Regions from separate parts of the Aeribacillus composti genome, predicted to be linked through region 2. Evidence: predicted binding sites of a transcription regulator. Region 2 holds the regulator's gene; the other holds the start of a gene.

Region 1 (9,162 bases), 250 kb from region 2:
CAGTGATACCTAGCCTCATATGAAGTTCGTGTTCCTCAGACCGGAAGTTTGCCGCTCGCTTCCTTCAGATTCCGCGTCACCACAGACACCCTTGCGTTAAGCTAACTGCTACTTCTGCCTTCGCAGCTCGGGACTTTCACCCTATAGATTACACCCATGCCGGGCGCACAAAGAATAAAGCAGCAGAACAAGTCTGCCGCTTTATTATAATCCACATTTCAATTGGGCACCGCATTTTGTACAAGTATTGCAGCCGCCGATTTCTTGAACCTTTCCTTCCCGGCAAACAGGACATGTATTGCCAACTTCGTTGCCATATGTGACATCAGTTGAGCGCAAATCTTGAACAGTGTTCATTAACACAACTTTACCTTCATTTTCTTTCGTCGATTCCGGAATGTCGTCATTCAATACATTTTCTTCCGCTTTTAATGTCAGGACTTGGGTATCACGGCTTCCGTCTACATAAACAGTTCCGCCTTTTGCTCCGCCCTTCCATAGGCGCTCATATACTTTTTGCACTTGATCAACTGTATAGCCTTTCGGTGCATTTACTGTTTTGGAAAGGCTTGAATCGACCCATCGTTGAATGATGCATTGCACATCGGCATGAGCTTCAGGCGACAAGTCCATCGCTGACACAAACCAATGCGGTAAATGATTCGGGTCAGCTTCCGGATGTTCATTTAAATATTCTTGAACGATATCCGCTTTTACTTCAATAAATTTGCCAAGACGCCCGCTTCGGTAGTATGAGAAGGAGAAATATGGCTCAAGACCTGTAGAAACGCCAACCATAGTGCCAGTTGATCCTGTCGGTGCTACCGTCAGCAAATGCGAGTTGCGAATACCATATTTTAAAATGTTTTCGCGAATATCTTCCGGCATTTTTTTCATATATCCTGTATTAATGAAGGCTTGTCTTAATTTTTGCGTCTCTTCCTCCGTTTCGCCGACTAGGAACGGGAAGCTGCCTTTTTCTTTTGCCAGTTCTATTGATGCCCGGTATGCGGTCGTTGCAATTACCTTAAACACTTCATCAACAAGCTTGTTGCCGTCCTCTGCTCCATATTCTTTTTCGCAGTAGATAAGCAAGTCCGCCAAACCCATAACGCCTAAGCCGATGCGCCGTTCACCCAGCGCTTGCTTTTTGTTTTCTTCGAGAAAATAAGGCGTAGCATCAATGACATTATCTTGCATTCTGACGCCGATTTCCACAGTTCGTTTGAGCTTTTCATAGTCAACAGCTTTCTTTTCCTTGTCGACCATCTTCGCCAAGTTTACTGCTGCTAAGTTGCAGACGGAATATGGTGCAAGAGGCTGTTCACCGCACGGATTTGTTGCAACAACCTTTTGACCGTATGCTCTTGCGTTCGTCATATCATTGGCATTGTCAATGAAGAAAATACCTGGCTCCGCTGAATAGGTTGCACAAATGTTAATCAGCTTCCAAAGCTCTCTTGCGCGAATTTTGCGGTACACGCGCACGCGATGCCCCATTTTCTCCCACTCGCGCACATCGCCAACTTTATGCCATTCTTCATTGTAAATCTTCATTTCTTCATCATTGTAGCTTTCCACATCTGGGAAGCGAAGCTCATACTCCCGATCTTCTTCCACTGCTTCCATAAACTCTTTCGTCAAGCAGACAGAAATGTTAGCGCCTGTTAAAAATTCCGGATTATGAACAGTATATGTTCCTCCGACTCGAAGCTTTAATTCCGCCTCTCTAATAACAGCGTCTGAAAAGCCTCCTTTGCCCGGAACATTTTTAAAGTTGACAATTCCTTGATACATGTCGCGCTCTTGCTGTGTAAGAGGAACAAATTTGAGCTTGTCTTCAGCCGCCTTCTTAATTCCTTCATCATTTGTATTTTCAATTAAGTAGCGCAAAATGCGCGGGTTTTGCATTTTGGAAACGATAAATTCAATGATGTCAGGATGCCAGTCGGCCAGCATAATCATTTGGGCTCCTCGCCGTGAGCCACCTTGTTCAACAAGATGGGTTAATTTTGCAATGTCATCCAGCCACGACACAGATCCTGATGATTTGCCGTTTACACCTCGGGCTAATGTGTTTCTTGGTCTCAATGTTGAACCGTTCGTGCCGACACCGCCTCCGCGGCTCATAATTTCCATTACTTGTTTGCGGTGTTCAGAGATCCCTTCACGGGAATCTTTTACAAAGGGCATGACATAGCAGTTAAAATACGTCACTTCGGTTCCTGCTCCTGCGCCGTAAAGAACCCGGCCAGCCGGAATAAAATGCAGATTGACGAGCTCTTGATAAAATTTTTCAAACCATTCTTTTCTTTTTTCTTCTGTTTTTTCAACAGCAGCAAGACCTGTTGCATTTCTTTTGGCAATTTGTTCATAAAAAATTTCAAGCGGTTTTTCGATGACATCTAAAGAGCGAACGATGATTCCCGTCTCCCGTTCTTCAGGCTTTTCAAGAGTATGACGAAACTCTTCTTCGACCTGAACCTTTGCCTTTTTATTTTCCCAATCAATTTCTTTAATGTAGCCTAGCCCTCTTGCAGGAAATTTTGGATCTTCCTTGATCGTCAGCACTACAAAATCGCCTTCAGATAGCGTAATTTTTTCAGTGTCTTTAAATGAATACCTGTCCAGCATTACAAGGCGCGAAACACCTTTGTGCGTGATTTTCATATCTTCCGTAATCGGATGCACCTGCGGGAAAAGGCTGATATCTTTATTCAGCTTCTCCACATCAATTTTCATTTTCTCATTCAGCGCCACTGTCATATTCACAACTCCCTTAAAAATATCGTACTTGATATACGTTACCACATTTAGATGATATTATCAACGAAAAAATAACAATATATTGTGCTAAAGAACATTTGTTTGCTCTATATATTGTATGATATACGCTACATTATGAAAATGTCAAATGTAAAACTAACCAAAAAAAGAAGCAAGGAAAAGAAATTTAATGATCTTAGAATCATTCCGGCGGTATTTGAAGAAATTTGTCAGTTGCAGTTTTTGAAAACACATCGGCACCTTGATTTACAAGCAACGATCCATTTCATTTTGATCATACAAAAAACGGCATGTTCGCCGCTTCATCTTCTAAAATTCCATTCTTCTGTTTCATATTTCTCTTTAGCCAGTTTTTTCACATACTCTTCTTGTTCGCTAGACAATTGGTACGGTCTCAACTCAATATCAAGCCCGTATTCAAACCCTTTTTTAAAGGCGCTCCATGCCTCTTCCATTGTGACTGGAGTTTCTCTAAGGTCGTTGATCGCCACCGCTTTATTTTTAAAGTTTTTCTCTAATCTTTCCCTGACTCGCTCATTAGGATATTTAAACAAGTCGAACAGCAGCTTTTCATCTAAATCTAGCAATATCGAGCCGTGCTGCAGGATAACGCCTTTCTGGCGAGTTTGGGCACTCCCGGCAACTTTTCTTCCTTCAACTACCAGCTCATACCAAGACGGTGCATCAAAGCATACAGATGACCGCGGATTTTTTAAATGCTGTTTTTCTTCATCCGTTCTTGGAATTGCAAAATGAGCGTCTAAGCCTAACAAGCGAAATCCATGTAAAATTCCTTCCGAAATTACACGATAAGCCTCTGTCACGGTTTTGGGCATTCGCGGATGATCTTCGGATACGATGACACTATATGTAAGCTCCTTGTCATGCAGCACGCCCCTTCCGCCTGTTGGTCTTCGTACAAAGCCAAGGCCGTGCCGTCTTACAGCATCCATATCAATTTCTTTTTCAACCTTTTGAAAATAGCCGATGGATAATGTCGGCGGATTCCATCCGTAAAAACGAATCGTCGGAGCGATTTTTCCTTCACTGTGCCAGTCCAATAAAGCTTCATCAAGAGCCATATTGTAAAAAGGGGATGAAAAGCCAGAATCAATATAATTCCATATTTCTTTTCCCATATCGCAACCCTCTTTATTTTATATTTGCTTTTTTAGTCTATCAAATGAAGAGGATATTGTTAAATAAAACGCCCGAAAAGAAATGACATTTCCATTCTTGTTTTATATAATAAATGTTGTCCAACATTCGTATGTATGTTCACATGAACTTCAAACAAATAAATTCAAACAAATAAAAAGGAGTCGAACAAGCGTGGAATGGTCATTGCTCATTCTTGCAGCTATTATCATTTATTTTTTGGCCACATTTTTATATCAAAAAAAGATTATGAAAGGATTAACGGAGGAAGAATTTAAAGCCGGCTATCGGAAAGCGCAGCTCATCGATGTGCGGGAGCCGAATGAATTTGAAGGTGGCCACATTTTAGGAGCAAGAAATATTCCCCTTTCCCAATTGAGACAGCGCTATAAAGAAATCCGCCCAGACAAACCGGTTTATTTATATTGCCAGTCAAGTGCAAGAAGCGGGCGAGCCGCACAAATGCTGAAGAAAAAAGGCTATCAGGAGCTCTATTATTTAAAGGGCGGCTTTAAAAAGTGGACTGGAAAAATTAAAAAAGGGAAATAAAATGAAGTATAAAAGATAAGGATTCGCAAAACGCGAATCCTTACTTTTTTTCATATTTTAATATCGGATTTCTTGCTGCGAGTGTTTCATCGAGCCTTTTGACGACTGTTGTATGAGGAGCTTCTTGAACGATTTCCGGTTCTTCCTCCGCTTCTTTAGCAATTTGAATCATCGCTTCGATAAAGGCATCCAATGTTTCCTTTGATTCCGTTTCAGTCGGTTCAATCATCATGCATTCTTCAACATTGAGCGGAAAATAAATTGTCGGCGGATGATACCCGAAATCGAGAAGCCTTTTTGCAATATCAAGCGCACGGACACCGAGCTTCTTTTGCCGTTTCGCAGATAAGACAAATTCGTGTTTACAAATGCGGTCATACGGCATTTCGTAATAAGGCGCTAATTTTTTCAGCATATAATTCGCATTTAATACCGCATTTTCAGAGACCGCCTTTAAACCGTCCGGACCCATGGAGCGGATGTATGTGTATGCCCGCACATTGATTCCAAAATTTCCATAAAACGATTTTACTCGTCCGATCGATTGCGGCCTGTCTTCGTCGAAACGAAGTCCATTTTCATCCTTGACAAGCACAGGCTTCGGCAAAAAAGGAATTAACTCTTTTTTCACACCGACAGGTCCTGAACCGGGACCCCCTCCCCCGTGGGGGCCTGTAAACGTTTTATGAAGATTTAAATGAACGACATCAAAGCCCATATCCCCTGGTCTCGCTTTGCCTAAAATTGCATTTAAATTCGCTCCGTCATAATACAATTTTCCTCCAACTGAATGAACAATCTCCGCCATCTCTACAATATGCTCTTCAAACAAACCGAGCGTATTTGGGTTTGTTAACATAAGAGCAGCTGTATTTTCTCCTACCACTCTCTTTAAGTCGTCTAAGTCGACAAGTCCGTTTTGATCAGATCGCACCGTGACAGTTTCAAAACCGGCAACGGTCGCTGAAGCAGGATTTGTTCCATGGGCTGAATCAGGTACAATCACTTGTGTTCGATGTTTTTCTCCATTTGCCTCATGGTAGGCGCGAATCATCATGAGCCCCGTCCACTCTCCGTGCGCCCCTGCAGACGGCTGCAATGTAACAGCATCCATACCTGTAATTTCTTTTAAATGTTCTGATAAATCATACATTAATTCCATTGCTCCTTGAACCGTCGCTTCATCCTGTAATGGATGAATATAAGAAAAGCCAGTTAATCTTGCCACATTTTCATTTATTTTCGGATTATATTTCATTGTACAGGAACCAAGCGGATAAAAACCGGAATCCACACCGTGGTTCCGCTTCGACAAAGCAGTATAATGGCGCATAATGTCAAGTTCTGATACTTCCGGCAGCTCGGCATCTTCTGTCCGCAAATAGTCACTAGGAATCAGCTGATCAATATTTTCCTCCGGTACGTCTAAATCAGGCAAGCTGTATCCGATCCGTCCCGGTTTTGATATTTCAAAAATTAACGGTTGATCCTTCATTGCCATCCCTCCAACTCGTTCACAAATAAATCGATTTCTTCTTTCGAACGAAGCTCTGTTACCGCTACAAGCATATGTTTTTCAAGTTCCGGATACGTTCTGCCAAGGTCGTAGCCGCCGATGATTCCCTTTTCGAGCAGCTTTTTATTGGCCAAAGAAACTGGTTTGGACAGCTTCACGACAAACTCATTAAACATTGGACCTTGAAACGGAATGGAAAAACCTTTCTTCTCAAACATCTTTTTCGCATAGTTTGCTTTTTGGATATTTTGATAAGCCATTTCTTTTACACCTGTTTTTCCAAGAGCAGTCATGGCAACAGAAGAGGCAAGAGCATTTAACGCTTGGTTGGAGCAAATGTTTGATGTAGCTTTATCCCTTCTGATATGCTGCTCCCTTGCCTGCAGAGTGAGAACAAAGCCTCTTTTCCCCTCTTCATCTACTGTTTGACCGACGAGTCGCCCAGGAATTTTTCTCATCAGCTCTTTTTTTACGGCGAAATATCCACAAGTTGGACCGCCAAAAGACATTGGAATTCCAAACGGTTGAACATCGCCTACTACGATATCCGCACCAAATGAACCAGGCGGTGAAAGCACACCTAAAGCAAGAGGATTGCTTGAAACGATCAATAAGCTTTTCTCGGAATGGGAGATGTCTTCGATTTGGTGAAGCGGTTCAAGTTGGCCGAAAAAATTTGGATGCTGTACAATGACTGATGCTACTTCGGCGTTCATCATTTCTTTTAATGCCTCTACATCGGTCACTCCGTTTCGGTAAGGGATTTCCACTACCTCAACGTTTTGTCCTTTTGCATAAGTTTTTAGCACATCTCTCGTTTCAGGATGCACCGTTTGCGAAACGAGCACCTTTTTCTTTTTTGTTTGACCTGCAGCTAATAATGCAGCTTCTGCTAAAGCTGTCCCTCCGTCGTACATCGACGAGTTGGCGACATCCATTCCTGTCAATTCACAAATCATTGTTTGAAATTCGAATATTGCTTGGAGCTCGCCTTGAGAAATTTCTGGCTGGTATGGCGTATAAGCCGTATAAAACTCTGATCGGGAAATGACATGATCGACAATTGCCGGAATATAATGGTCATACACTCCAGCTCCTAAAAAGGAAACGTTTGTTTTTACATCTTTATTTTTGGCAGCAAGTTGAGATAGCTCGCGAAACAGCTCGGTTTCCGGTTTCGCAGCCTTTATGTTGTATTTTCCTTTAAACCGTACACTTTCTGGAATGTCGGCAAACAGGTCATCGATCGATTCGACTCCGATCGCCTCCAACATCTCTTTTCGATCAGTTTCTGTCATCGGTAAATAGCGATGCTTCATCGAAAGCTTCTCCTTTCTTTATTTTCCATTTTTTGTTGGTCGTTTATAAAATGGAGTTGGTACTACTCTTGCTTTTAATCGTTTTGTCCGAACTTCCACCTCAATTTCATTCCCGATCTCCGAAAATTCTTTCTTGACGAGAGCGATTCCAATGCTTTTATTCAAAGTAGGAGAGTGCGTCCCTGATGTAACAACTCCAATTTGTTGATTTCCAGAAAACAATTTATAGCCTGAACGGGGAATGCCTTTTTCGATCATTTCCAAGCCGACCGCCAGCCTCGATACCCCTTGTTCTTTTTGTATTTGCAATACATCTTTTCCGATAAAATTCTCTTTTTTCGTAAGCTTCACTGCAAATCCGACTCCTGCTTCTATCGGAGTAATGTCTTCCGAAAGATCTTGACCGTACAACGGCAAAGCTGCTTCCAGCCGCAACGTATCACGAGCGCCCAATCCGCATGGAACAACTTTTTCTTTATCTCCTGCTTGCAAAATCTTCTCCCATAAATAAACGGCGTCCTCACTTTGGCAATAGATTTCAAAGCCGTCTTCCCCGGTATAACCAGTTCGGGCAATGAGCGCTTTTTTACCTGCGATCTCAGCACTTTCAATAAATTCAAAAAATTTCAACTCAGATAAGTGTACGTCTGTTAAAGTTTGCAGCACCTTTTCCGCTTTCTGGCCTTGCAATGCAAGGAGAGCACAGCTTTCAGAAATATTTTGCAATTCAACATCTCCGTGTTTTTGAGACATGAGCCATTGAAAATCTTTTTGAATATTCGCTGCATTGACTACTAAAAGATATTTTTCCTCGTTTAGCCGATAAACGATTAAATCGTCTACACAGCCTCCATCTTCATAACACATAATTGTGTATTGAGCCTTTCCATCCCGAAGCTTTGAAACATCATTAGTTAATATCTTTTGCAAAAACTGAAGACTGTCTTTCCCTTTTACAATGATTTCTCCCATATGAGAAACATCAAATAGACCTGCATTGGTGCGGACAGCGTAATGCTCCTCTTTAATGGAAGTAAATTGCACAGGTAATTCCCATCCTCCAAAATTGATCGTCTTTGCTCGATATTGTTTATACACTTCAAAAAGAGGAGTGCGTTTTAATTCATTCATCATTTCCCCTCCTGATCTATTTTTTGCATCTAATTTCTCTCAAAATTTTTCAGCTTAAAAAGCAGAAAAAAGGACAGAAAACGGCCTAGTATCGTCTTGTCTATTCCAATCGACAAGATTTTGCTACACCGTCTCTGTCCTTTCACCTGAAAGTTTACCTTATAAAGGCTTTCCCCTTTGGTGGTTTGCACAATATGCAAACACTCTCCAGAGCTGCGTCAAACAAGAGTCTTTTTGCCTGAGAGATTCACATATGCTTGCTCCTTCGGCGCCTCACAAAGGAGGTCTCTCCCCTTGCTCTCATCCGCACATATTTTCTTGTAAATTGTGAAAAAATAACAAATGACATATTCGACAAAAAGGAAAAAGATGAGTAGAAAACAAAAGAAAAAGACTTCAAACGTATTTTAATGGTATCATCTTTAAACGGTTTCAGCAATACCTTTCCCAAATAATTTTAAAAAATCATTGTTAATTGTTCGTGTTTATAAAAATTTATAATCAAAAAACGGGACGGTTTTTGAATTAGCGATAAAAAAAATGAACATTTCACTTTGAATATAAAAATAAAGGATAGGGTGTGGGCAATGAATATAAACATCCGCTATAAAACAACATGGGAAGAAGAATTTTTGCAAAGATTAAAGGAAGACGGTCCGTGGGCAAACTGGGAATTATACAAATTAGCTTATGAAGTTACGA
Region 2 (9,162 bases):
TTTCTTCTGCTGAAAGTAATGGTAGAATAGAAGGAAGGCATGGCTTTTTTAGTTGAAGGAGGCTAGTAGTAGTGACAAAGAAGCTAGTTTTAATTGATGGAAACAGTATTGCTTACAGAGCGTTTTTCGCTTTGCCGCTTTTAAATAATGATAAGGGGATTTATACGAATGCAATTTACGGCTTTACAAATATGCTGTTAAAAGTACTGGAGGAAGAAAAACCGACACATATTCTTGTTGCATTTGATGCAGGGAAAACAACGTTCCGGCATAAAACTTTTAAAGAATATAAAGGAACTCGGCAAAAAACCCCGCCTGAATTGTCGGAGCAGCTACCATTTATACGGGATTTGCTTGATGCCTACAAAATTACAACATATGAACTCGAAAATTATGAGGCTGATGATATTATTGGAACAGTTGCGAGACAAGCTGAGAAGCAAGATTTTGAAGTGAAAATTATTTCCGGAGATAAGGATTTAACACAGCTGGCAACTGAAAAAACGACCGTTTCCATCACGAAAAAAGGAATTACAGATGTTGAACCGCACACGCCTGAATCGATTCAAGAGAAGTATGGGCTAAGCCCGGCACAAATTATTGATTTGAAAGGATTGATGGGCGATCAATCAGATAATATCCCAGGTGTGCCCGGCGTTGGAGAGAAAACCGCGATTAAATTGCTGAAACAGTTTGAGACAGTCGAAAATATTTTAAATTCGATTGAAGAAGTAAATGGAAAAAAATTAAAGGAAAACTTACAAAACTATAAAGAGCAAGCATTAATGAGCAAACAGCTTGCGACAATTCATTGTGAAGCTCCTGTCGAAATAAAAATTCAAGACCTTGAGTATAAAGGCTATGACAAAGAAAAAGTAGTGAAAATTTTTAAGGAACTAGGCTTCCAATCGCTCCTAGACAAAATGGGAGAGCATGAGAATGAAGAAGCGGATGAAATGCCGACGATTAAGTTCGAAAAAGTTGAAAAGCTGTCAGACAAGGTTTTATCAGAGAAGGCAGCTCTTTTAGTGGAAATCATTGATGAAAATTATCATACTGGAGAAATCATCGGGTTTTCTATCGCAAACGAAAATGGATGTTTTTACATTCCAGCCGAAATTGCGCTACATTCAAAAGAGTTCATAGAATGGGTGAAGGACGAAACAAAGCGGAAAGTGGTGTATGATGCAAAAAAATCAATTGTGGCGCTGCGCTGGCGAAACATTGATTTAGCAGGTATTGAGTTTGATGTTCTCATTGCCTCATACATTTTAAACCCGTCTGAAACGATTGACGACATAGCCGAGCTTGCCAAGGCAAAAAATAAACATTTAGTTCAAAAGGATGAAGTGATTTACGGAAAAGGCGCTAAACGTCATATCCCTGATGAAGACATTTTAGGCGAACATCTTGCCAGAAAAGCGTTAGCCATTTATGAGCTGGAAGAATTATTAATACAAGAATTAGAAGAAAATGAACAATTTCATTTATTCAGCGAATTGGAGCTTCCGCTGTCAGCCATTTTATCTGACATGGAAACAACAGGAGTAAAGATAGACGTCAACCGTCTGAAAGAAATGGGAAAAGAGCTTGATGAACAGCTGAAGCAATTAGAAAAGGATATTCATCGTCTAGCTGGAGTGTCATTTAACATTAATTCTCCGAAGCAGCTTGGGCCGATTTTATTTGAAAAGCTCAATCTACCGGTTTTGAAAAAGACCAAAACGGGGTATTCGACCTCTGCGGACGTTTTAGAAAAATTGAGAGGACAGCACGAAATTGTGGAGAAAATTTTGCATTACCGGCAGCTCGGAAAGCTTCAATCGACGTATATTGAAGGGCTGCTGAAGGTTGTCCATCGTGATACGCATAAAATCCACACCCGATTTAATCAAGCATTAACGCAAACCGGAAGATTAAGCTCCACAGACCCGAATTTGCAAAACATTCCGATTCGCCTTGAGGAAGGCCGCAAAATTCGTCAAGCATTTATCCCTTCTAAAAAAGATTGGGTCATTTTTGCAGCGGACTATTCCCAGATTGAACTGCGAGTGCTTGCGCATATATCTGGAGATGAAAAATTGATTGAAGCGTTTCAACAAGATCTTGATATTCATACAAAAACGGCGATCGATGTGTTCCATGTTGAAGAAGATAAAGTGACCTCCAACATGAGAAGACAGGCAAAAGCAGTTAATTTCGGGATTGTTTACGGAATCAGCGATTACGGATTGTCGCAAAACTTAGGAATTACCCGAAAAGAAGCTGGTGAATTTATTAAAAAATATTTTGAAATTTATAAAGGCGTTAAAGAATATATGGATGGCATAATCCAAGAGGCGAAGCAAAAAGGCTATGTAACGACACTAATGCAGCGTCGGAGATATATTCCGGAAATTACGAGCAGAAATTTCAATATCAGAAGCTTCGCCGAGCGAACAGCCATGAATACTCCGATTCAAGGAAGTGCAGCGGATATTATCAAAAAAGCGATGATCGATATGGCGCAAGAAATTGAAAAACGAAATTTGCAAACGAGACTGCTGCTTCAAGTTCATGACGAATTGGTGTTTGAAGCGCCAAAGGATGAAATTGAAATTTTAGAAAAGCTTGTTCCGGAAGTAATGGAAAATGCCATTCAGCTAAAAGTGCCGTTAAAGGTTGATTATTCTTACGGTTCTACGTGGTATGAAGCGAAATAATTTGAAAAAGGCGGAAAGGGAAGCTCCCCCGCCTTTTTCGAGTGTAGATAAGGGGTGAACATAATGCCTGAGCTTCCTGAAGTAGAAACGATTCGAAAAACATTAAGGGAGCTTGTCATAGGAAAAGTCATCGATGAAGTTATCGTATCATGGCCGAAAATCATCAAACGTCCCGAAGACGCAGAGCAGTTTTGCCGCGTTTTGAGAGGGGAAACAATCAATGAAATCGGAAGAAGAGGGAAATTTTTAAAATTTTATTTAGATCGATATGTTCTTGTATCACATTTACGAATGGAAGGAAGATATGGACTGTATCCAAAAATAAAGCCCATTGAACCTCACACACATGTCATTTTTCGCTTTCAAGATGAAACGGAATTAAGATATCGGGATGTTCGCAAATTTGGCACTATGCATCTGTATCAAAAGGGCGAGGAGGAGAAGCATCCTCCTTTGTCCCAGTTAGGGATGGAGCCTTTTTCGGAACAATTTACTGCTGAAAGACTTATGAGCAAGCTTCAGTCTACCTCTAGAAACATCAAGACGGTTTTGCTTGACCAAAAAATAGTGGCGGGATTAGGAAACATTTACGTTGATGAAGTATTGTTTCGATCAGGCATTCATCCGGAGCGGCTGGCAAAAGATTTGACAGCGGAAAAAGTGAAAATATTGCATCGGGAAATTATTCAAACGCTGAAGGAAGCAGTTGAAAAAGGAGGAAGTACTGTCCGATCCTACGTCAATTCACAAGGGCAAATCGGGATGTTTCAACTGGACTTATTTGTCTATGCAAGAGAAAAAGAACAATGTAAAATTTGCGGAAGCCCTATCCAAAAAATAAAAATTGGGGGAAGAGGCACACATTTTTGTTCATCTTGCCAAGTGTAGAAAGATTTATGCCACCTTCTGAAGCGAACACATTTTAGGCGGTTTTCATATTACTATGTTAGCAATAAAAGGAAAGAAGGGGCATTTGATAAAATGACGGAAATCGGATCGGTTTTAATATTGGCGTTGGCAGTCAGTCTTGATAGTTTTTCTGTTGGCTTAGCGTTCGGTTTGCGTAAAGTAAAAATTCCAATTAAATCGATTATCACTATTTCATGCTGTTCGGCGATTGTGTTGCTCGCTGCGATGATGGCCGGACAAATAGCTCAAAGTGTTCTTCCTCCCTATTTTACGGATAGGCTTGGCGGAGCTATTTTCATTTTGCTTGGCATGTTTGTGTTATATTCCTTTTTCCGCAACAATGAATCAGAGGATGAGAAAGATGAGGAAAAGAGTGAAAAAACGATTTTAAATATGGAATTAAAATCGTTAGGCATTGTCATTCATATATTGAAAAAGCCTGCTGCAGTTGATATGGATCGATCTGGCGAGATTACAGGCGTGGAAGCTTTGCTGCTTGGAATCGCTCTTTCGCTCGATTCATTCGGAGCAGGAATCGGTGCGGCTTTAGCAGGGTATGAACCTTTTTTAACAGCTATTTTCGTCACTTGTATGAGCACGATGTTTGTTTATATTGGAATGAAATCCGGCCGATTTGCTTCATCCTATTCGTTTTTTGAAAAGTTTTCATTTATCCCGGGTTTATTATTAATAATGATCGGTGTTTGGGCCATGTAAGGATAAAGGAGAATGATGATATGACAATGATTATTGGATTAACTGGAGGCATAGCAAGCGGAAAAAGCACTGTGTCTGAAATGCTTAAAAAAAGAGGCATTCCAGTTATTGACGCAGATCTAATTGCAAGAGAAGTGGTAGAAGTCGGCAAAAAAGCATATACAGAGATTGTAAATGCTTTCGGAAAGGAAATATTAAACGAAGACTTAACGATCAACCGAGCTCGATTAGGCTCCATTGTATTTCAAAACGAAGATAAGCGGGAGAAGCTAAACAGTATTGTACATCCTGAGGTCAGGCTGGAAATGAAAAGGCGACAGGAACAATTGATCTCAGAAGGTGCGAAAGCAGTAGTTCTCGATATTCCCCTTCTATTTGAAAGCAATTTGAAGCATTTAGTGGATAAAGTGATTGTTGTTTATACGGAAGAAAAAAATCAACTGGAACGATTAATGAAAAGGAATAATTTTTCGAAGGAAGAAGCTTTATCACGCATCAATGCACAAATGCCTTTGAAAGAAAAAGTAAAATTTGCCGATGCAGTGATCAATAATGATGGAACATTAGAAGAAACGGAACAGCAATTGGAAAACATTCTCATGAATTGGGGAATTGGTTAATCCGCTCGTGAATAGAGCGGTTTTTTTATTTTTAGTATATATTTTTTAAGAAACGATTAAAATAATTGTTTCGTTATTTTATAAATATGATATACTAATTAACAGAATAGGAGATAAAAAGTGTAACATAATGCCGGAAGGGGATATTCACATGAGTGCTAAGGTTGCCATTAACGGTTTCGGCCGAATTGGCCGAATGGTATTCAGAAAAGCAATTTTAGAAGGAGATTTGAATATCGTAGCAATCAATGCAAGCTATCCAGCAGAAACATTGGCTCATTTAATTAAATACGATACAAACCATGGGAAATTTGAAGGAGAAGTCATTCCAAAAGAAGATCATTTAATTGTAAATGGCCATAAAGTGCTTCTTTTGAACAATCGAAATCCTATTGAACTTCCCTGGAAAGATCTAGATGTGGACATAGTGATTGAAGCGACAGGAAAATTCAACTCCCGTGAAAAAGCGATGATGCATGTTGAGGCAGGGGCGAAGAAAGTTATTTTAACAGCACCTGGAAAAAATGAAGATGTAACGATTGTTATCGGTGTAAACGAAGAACAATATGATCCTGACAACCATGTCATTATTTCGAATGCTTCTTGCACAACAAACTGTCTAGCGCCTGTTGCAAAAGTTCTTGATGAACAGTTTGGCATTGAATATGGTTTAATGACTACTGTCCACGCATATACGAACGATCAAAGAAATATTGATAATCCGCATAAAGATTTAAGAAGAGCGCGAGCGTGCGCCCAATCAATCATTCCGACAACTACCGGTGCAGCAAAAGCGATCGGTTTAGTTTTACCGCAATTAAAAGGAAAATTGCACGGTCTTGCATTAAGAGTGCCTACACCAAACGTCTCCCTCGTAGACTTTGTTGTAGATCTAAAACGCGATGTGACCGTTGAAGAGGTAAATGAAGCGTTTATCCAAGCTTCTCAAGGAAAGCTGAAGGGGATATTAGATTTTTCTTCAGAACCGCTCGTATCAGTTGACTACAACACAAACCCGCACTCTGCTATTGTCGACGGTTTAACGACAATGGTTATGGGAACAAGAAAGGTAAAAGTGCTTGCATGGTATGATAATGAATGGGGCTACTCTTGCCGCGTTGTGGATTTAGCAAAACTTGTAGCAAGCAAATTGAATAAATTGGCCGCAGCTGTATAAAATGATGGGAGGGTTGATCTTTACAAAGATTGACCCTCTTCTTCTTTTTGTTTGGATACTTTTTTCAGCGCAAAATTTTTGACAAAGTATGTTGCAAAAACAAATCAAACCATATATACTATTTTTCGTGAACTTCTTAAACGCAAGGTAATGTGGCTACTTAAAGGGTTAGGACCTCTTTGGACTAACTTTCCCCCGTGGTAGTTAAACATACCAGAGTGCGAAGAATTCATAAAAATTTATAAAGGGGGATCCATGGCTATGGAAACAATGGGACGTCACGTTATCTCTGAGCTGTGGGGATGCGACTTTGATAAGTTGAATGACTTGGAATTTATTGAAAAAACGTTTGTAAATGCAGCATTAAAATCAGGTGCTGAAATCCGGGAGGTTGCGTTTCATAAGTTTGCGCCTCAAGGTGTAAGCGGAGTTGTGATCATTTCAGAGTCACACCTAACAATTCATAGTTTTCCAGAGCATGGATATGCTAGCATTGATGTGTACACTTGCGGTGATTTAAATCCAAATATTGCAGCGGATTACATTTCTGAAGCTTTAGGTGCTCAAACGCGCGAAAATATTGAAATTCCTCGCGGTATGGGTCCTGTTCAAATTAAACAGGGTCAAGCAAAAGCACTTTAAAGTGAAAACAGAATAAAATTTGAATGGAAATGCAAAGAGGTGTCAGCTTTTTACTGCACCTCTTTTTATATTATAATTAAGAATAATATTTCATATTGAATGGTATTTAGAGGCATCTTATTTGCGGCCTCAAAGTACCGAGTTATTCTCCCCCCCCTGCAAAGCCGTTATGAAAAAGAGGCTTTGATGTTTTTAAAATCATTCATTGTAGTGATGCAAAAATAAAAAAGCTTTTATTGGCATGGCTGCCATCACTGTTTGGCGGTTCGAACATCATTTGATTGGACCGGACTGACAGAAATCCATTTCATTCAGTCGAATTATCTATAACAAAAATACAAGAACTTGAAAGTTTCTTGTCTGATCCAATGCTATTTAATAAGATGTAGGTAGAGCTTTTTTGATTTAGTTAAAAAGATTGGAGCTGGTGATATGAAATGCCCTTCCTGCCACCATTTTGGAACACGTGTTTTAGATTCGCGTCCAGTCGATGAAGGGAGATCAATTCGGAGGCGAAGGGAATGTGAGGAATGTCAATATCGGTTCACAACGTTTGAAAAAGTGGAAGAAATTCCGCTCATCGTTGTGAAAAAGGAAGGAACACGAGAAGAGTTCAGCAGGGAAAAAGTTTTGCGCGGGATGATTAAAGCTTGTGAGAAAAGACCGGTTTCTTTAAAAAAATTGGAAGATGCTGCGCATGATATTGAAAAAGAACTAAGAAATCTAGGTACATCGGAAATATCAAGCGAAACGATCGGCGAAATGGTGATGGACAGACTAGCCGAAATTGATGAAGTCGCATACGTTCGATTTGCTTCTGTTTACAGGCAATTTAAAGATATAAATGTCTTTATTGAGGAATTGAAAGAACTGATCAAAAAAGAACGTTCATAAAGAGCTGCGAGATTATGACATGCTATTTGGGAAGGTTTTGAAAAAATGATTGGACATCATCACTGGAAAGAGCTGCTGCCTGTTGATCGCTACGTTGTGAAATGTACGAGCAGTTTGATTCATGAATTTGACCGAAAAGTTCTTACATTACTGTACCAGCCCTTAATCGGGCCAAGAACGTTAAACTTATACATGACGCTTTGGAGCGAGCTTGAACAAAACCGTCTTTGGGGGACGGAATCGACCCACCATTTTTTAATGGCTGTTACTCAATCCCCATTAAATGAAATTTATCATGACCGTTTGAAATTAGAAGGAATAGGTCTTTTAAAAACATACCTTGTCGATGAAAGCGAACCGAAAAAATATATTTATGAACTTCAACGACCTCTTTCCCCCAAACAATTTTTTTATGATGGAATGTTGAACATATATTTATATAACAGAGTTGGAAAAACGGTGTACCAAAGATTGAAAAGCTATTTTTCCGATAAATCGGTTGATAGCAACGCCAAAGATGTGACAAGATCATTTCATGAAGTATACCAATCGATCCACCCATCTGAGCTTTCAGCCAATATTGCAATGGAACCTGAGGAAAACGATCAGGAGCTTTTTGATCATGCGCCTGGGAAACCGATTTCGATTCAAAACCAGTCCTTTGATTTTCAATTGTTTTATGCCGGTTTATCAGAGCATATTGTGCCCAAAAAAGCGATCACGCCTGCGGTTAAGGAAGCTGTTGAGAAATTAGCATATGTTTATGGAATTGATCCAATTGAAATGAAAAATCTGGTCATCCGTTCTTTGGATCATGATGAGCAAATTAATTTAGACGAGCTGCGAAAATGGGCGAGGGATTGGTATAAGCTGAATCACGGTAACCGTCTTCCAGAGCTTGTTGATAGGCTTCAGCCTTTGAATCAGCGGGTGAAAGACGAAGAAATTGAACAGTCAAAAGATAAGGAATTAATTCGACAGCTTGAATCCATCTCTCCAAGACAGTTTCTAAAAGATATTTCAGGCGGGATTGAACCGTCCGCAGCGGATTTGAAAATTATTGAAGATGTCATGTTTCAGCAAAAGCTGCTTCCCGGAGTTGTCAATGTTTTAATTTATTATGTCCTGCTAAAAACAAATATGAGATTGTCAAGAGCGTATGTTGAGAAAATTGCCAGCCACTGGGCTCGATTAGGAATTAAAACTGTGAAGGATGCAGTGGATGTGGCGAAAAAAGAACATAAGAAATATTTAACCTGGGCGGAAACAAAGGATAAGAAGACTGACAGCAAAAAAATCGTTCGAAAAGAAAAACTCCCTTCATGGCTTTTGGAAAACGAAAATCAACAGGTAGAAAACATCGATCCGGAAGCGTTTGAAAAAGAAAAACAAAAGCTGCAGGAGCGGATTAAAAAATATAAAAATAAACAGAAGGACTAGGTGAAAGGAGGGAGGAAGATGGAATCCCTGCAAAATCATTTAAAACAATTCATGAACAGCA

The links. Region 2 encodes NrdR, which represses ribonucleotide reductase genes. Its sites were predicted from a motif close to AACACNATATATNGTGTT; they were not measured.
Region 1: the regulator NrdR is predicted to act here: its motif matches at 2,838-2,855, upstream of RI196_RS12520 (vitamin B12-dependent ribonucleotide reductase).

The regions. Positions count from the first base shown of each region.
Region 1 covers NZ_CP134501.1:2,573,879-2,583,040, forward strand. Annotated here, with positions in the region: gene RI196_RS12520 (vitamin B12-dependent ribonucleotide reductase) at 205-2,766, opposite strand; gene lipM (octanoyltransferase LipM) at 3,090-3,926, opposite strand; gene RI196_RS12530 (rhodanese-like domain-containing protein) at 4,120-4,494, shown strand; gene gcvPB (aminomethyl-transferring glycine dehydrogenase subunit GcvPB) at 4,535-5,995, opposite strand; gene gcvPA (aminomethyl-transferring glycine dehydrogenase subunit GcvPA) at 5,986-7,329, opposite strand; gene gcvT (glycine cleavage system aminomethyltransferase GcvT) at 7,348-8,463, opposite strand; glycine riboswitch at 8,677-8,764, opposite strand; gene RI196_RS12550 (DEAD/DEAH box helicase) at 9,048-9,162, shown strand, end outside.
Region 2 covers NZ_CP134501.1:2,828,013-2,837,174, reverse strand. Annotated here, with positions in the region: gene polA (DNA polymerase I) at 72-2,702, shown strand; gene mutM (DNA-formamidopyrimidine glycosylase) at 2,766-3,590, shown strand; gene ytaF (sporulation membrane protein YtaF) at 3,684-4,328, shown strand; gene coaE (dephospho-CoA kinase) at 4,349-4,948, shown strand; gene RI196_RS13800 (glyceraldehyde-3-phosphate dehydrogenase) at 5,100-6,125, shown strand; gene speD (adenosylmethionine decarboxylase) at 6,387-6,767, shown strand; gene nrdR (transcriptional regulator NrdR) at 7,200-7,661, shown strand; gene RI196_RS13785 (replication initiation and membrane attachment family protein) at 7,707-9,101, shown strand; gene dnaI (primosomal protein DnaI) at 9,120-9,162, shown strand, end outside.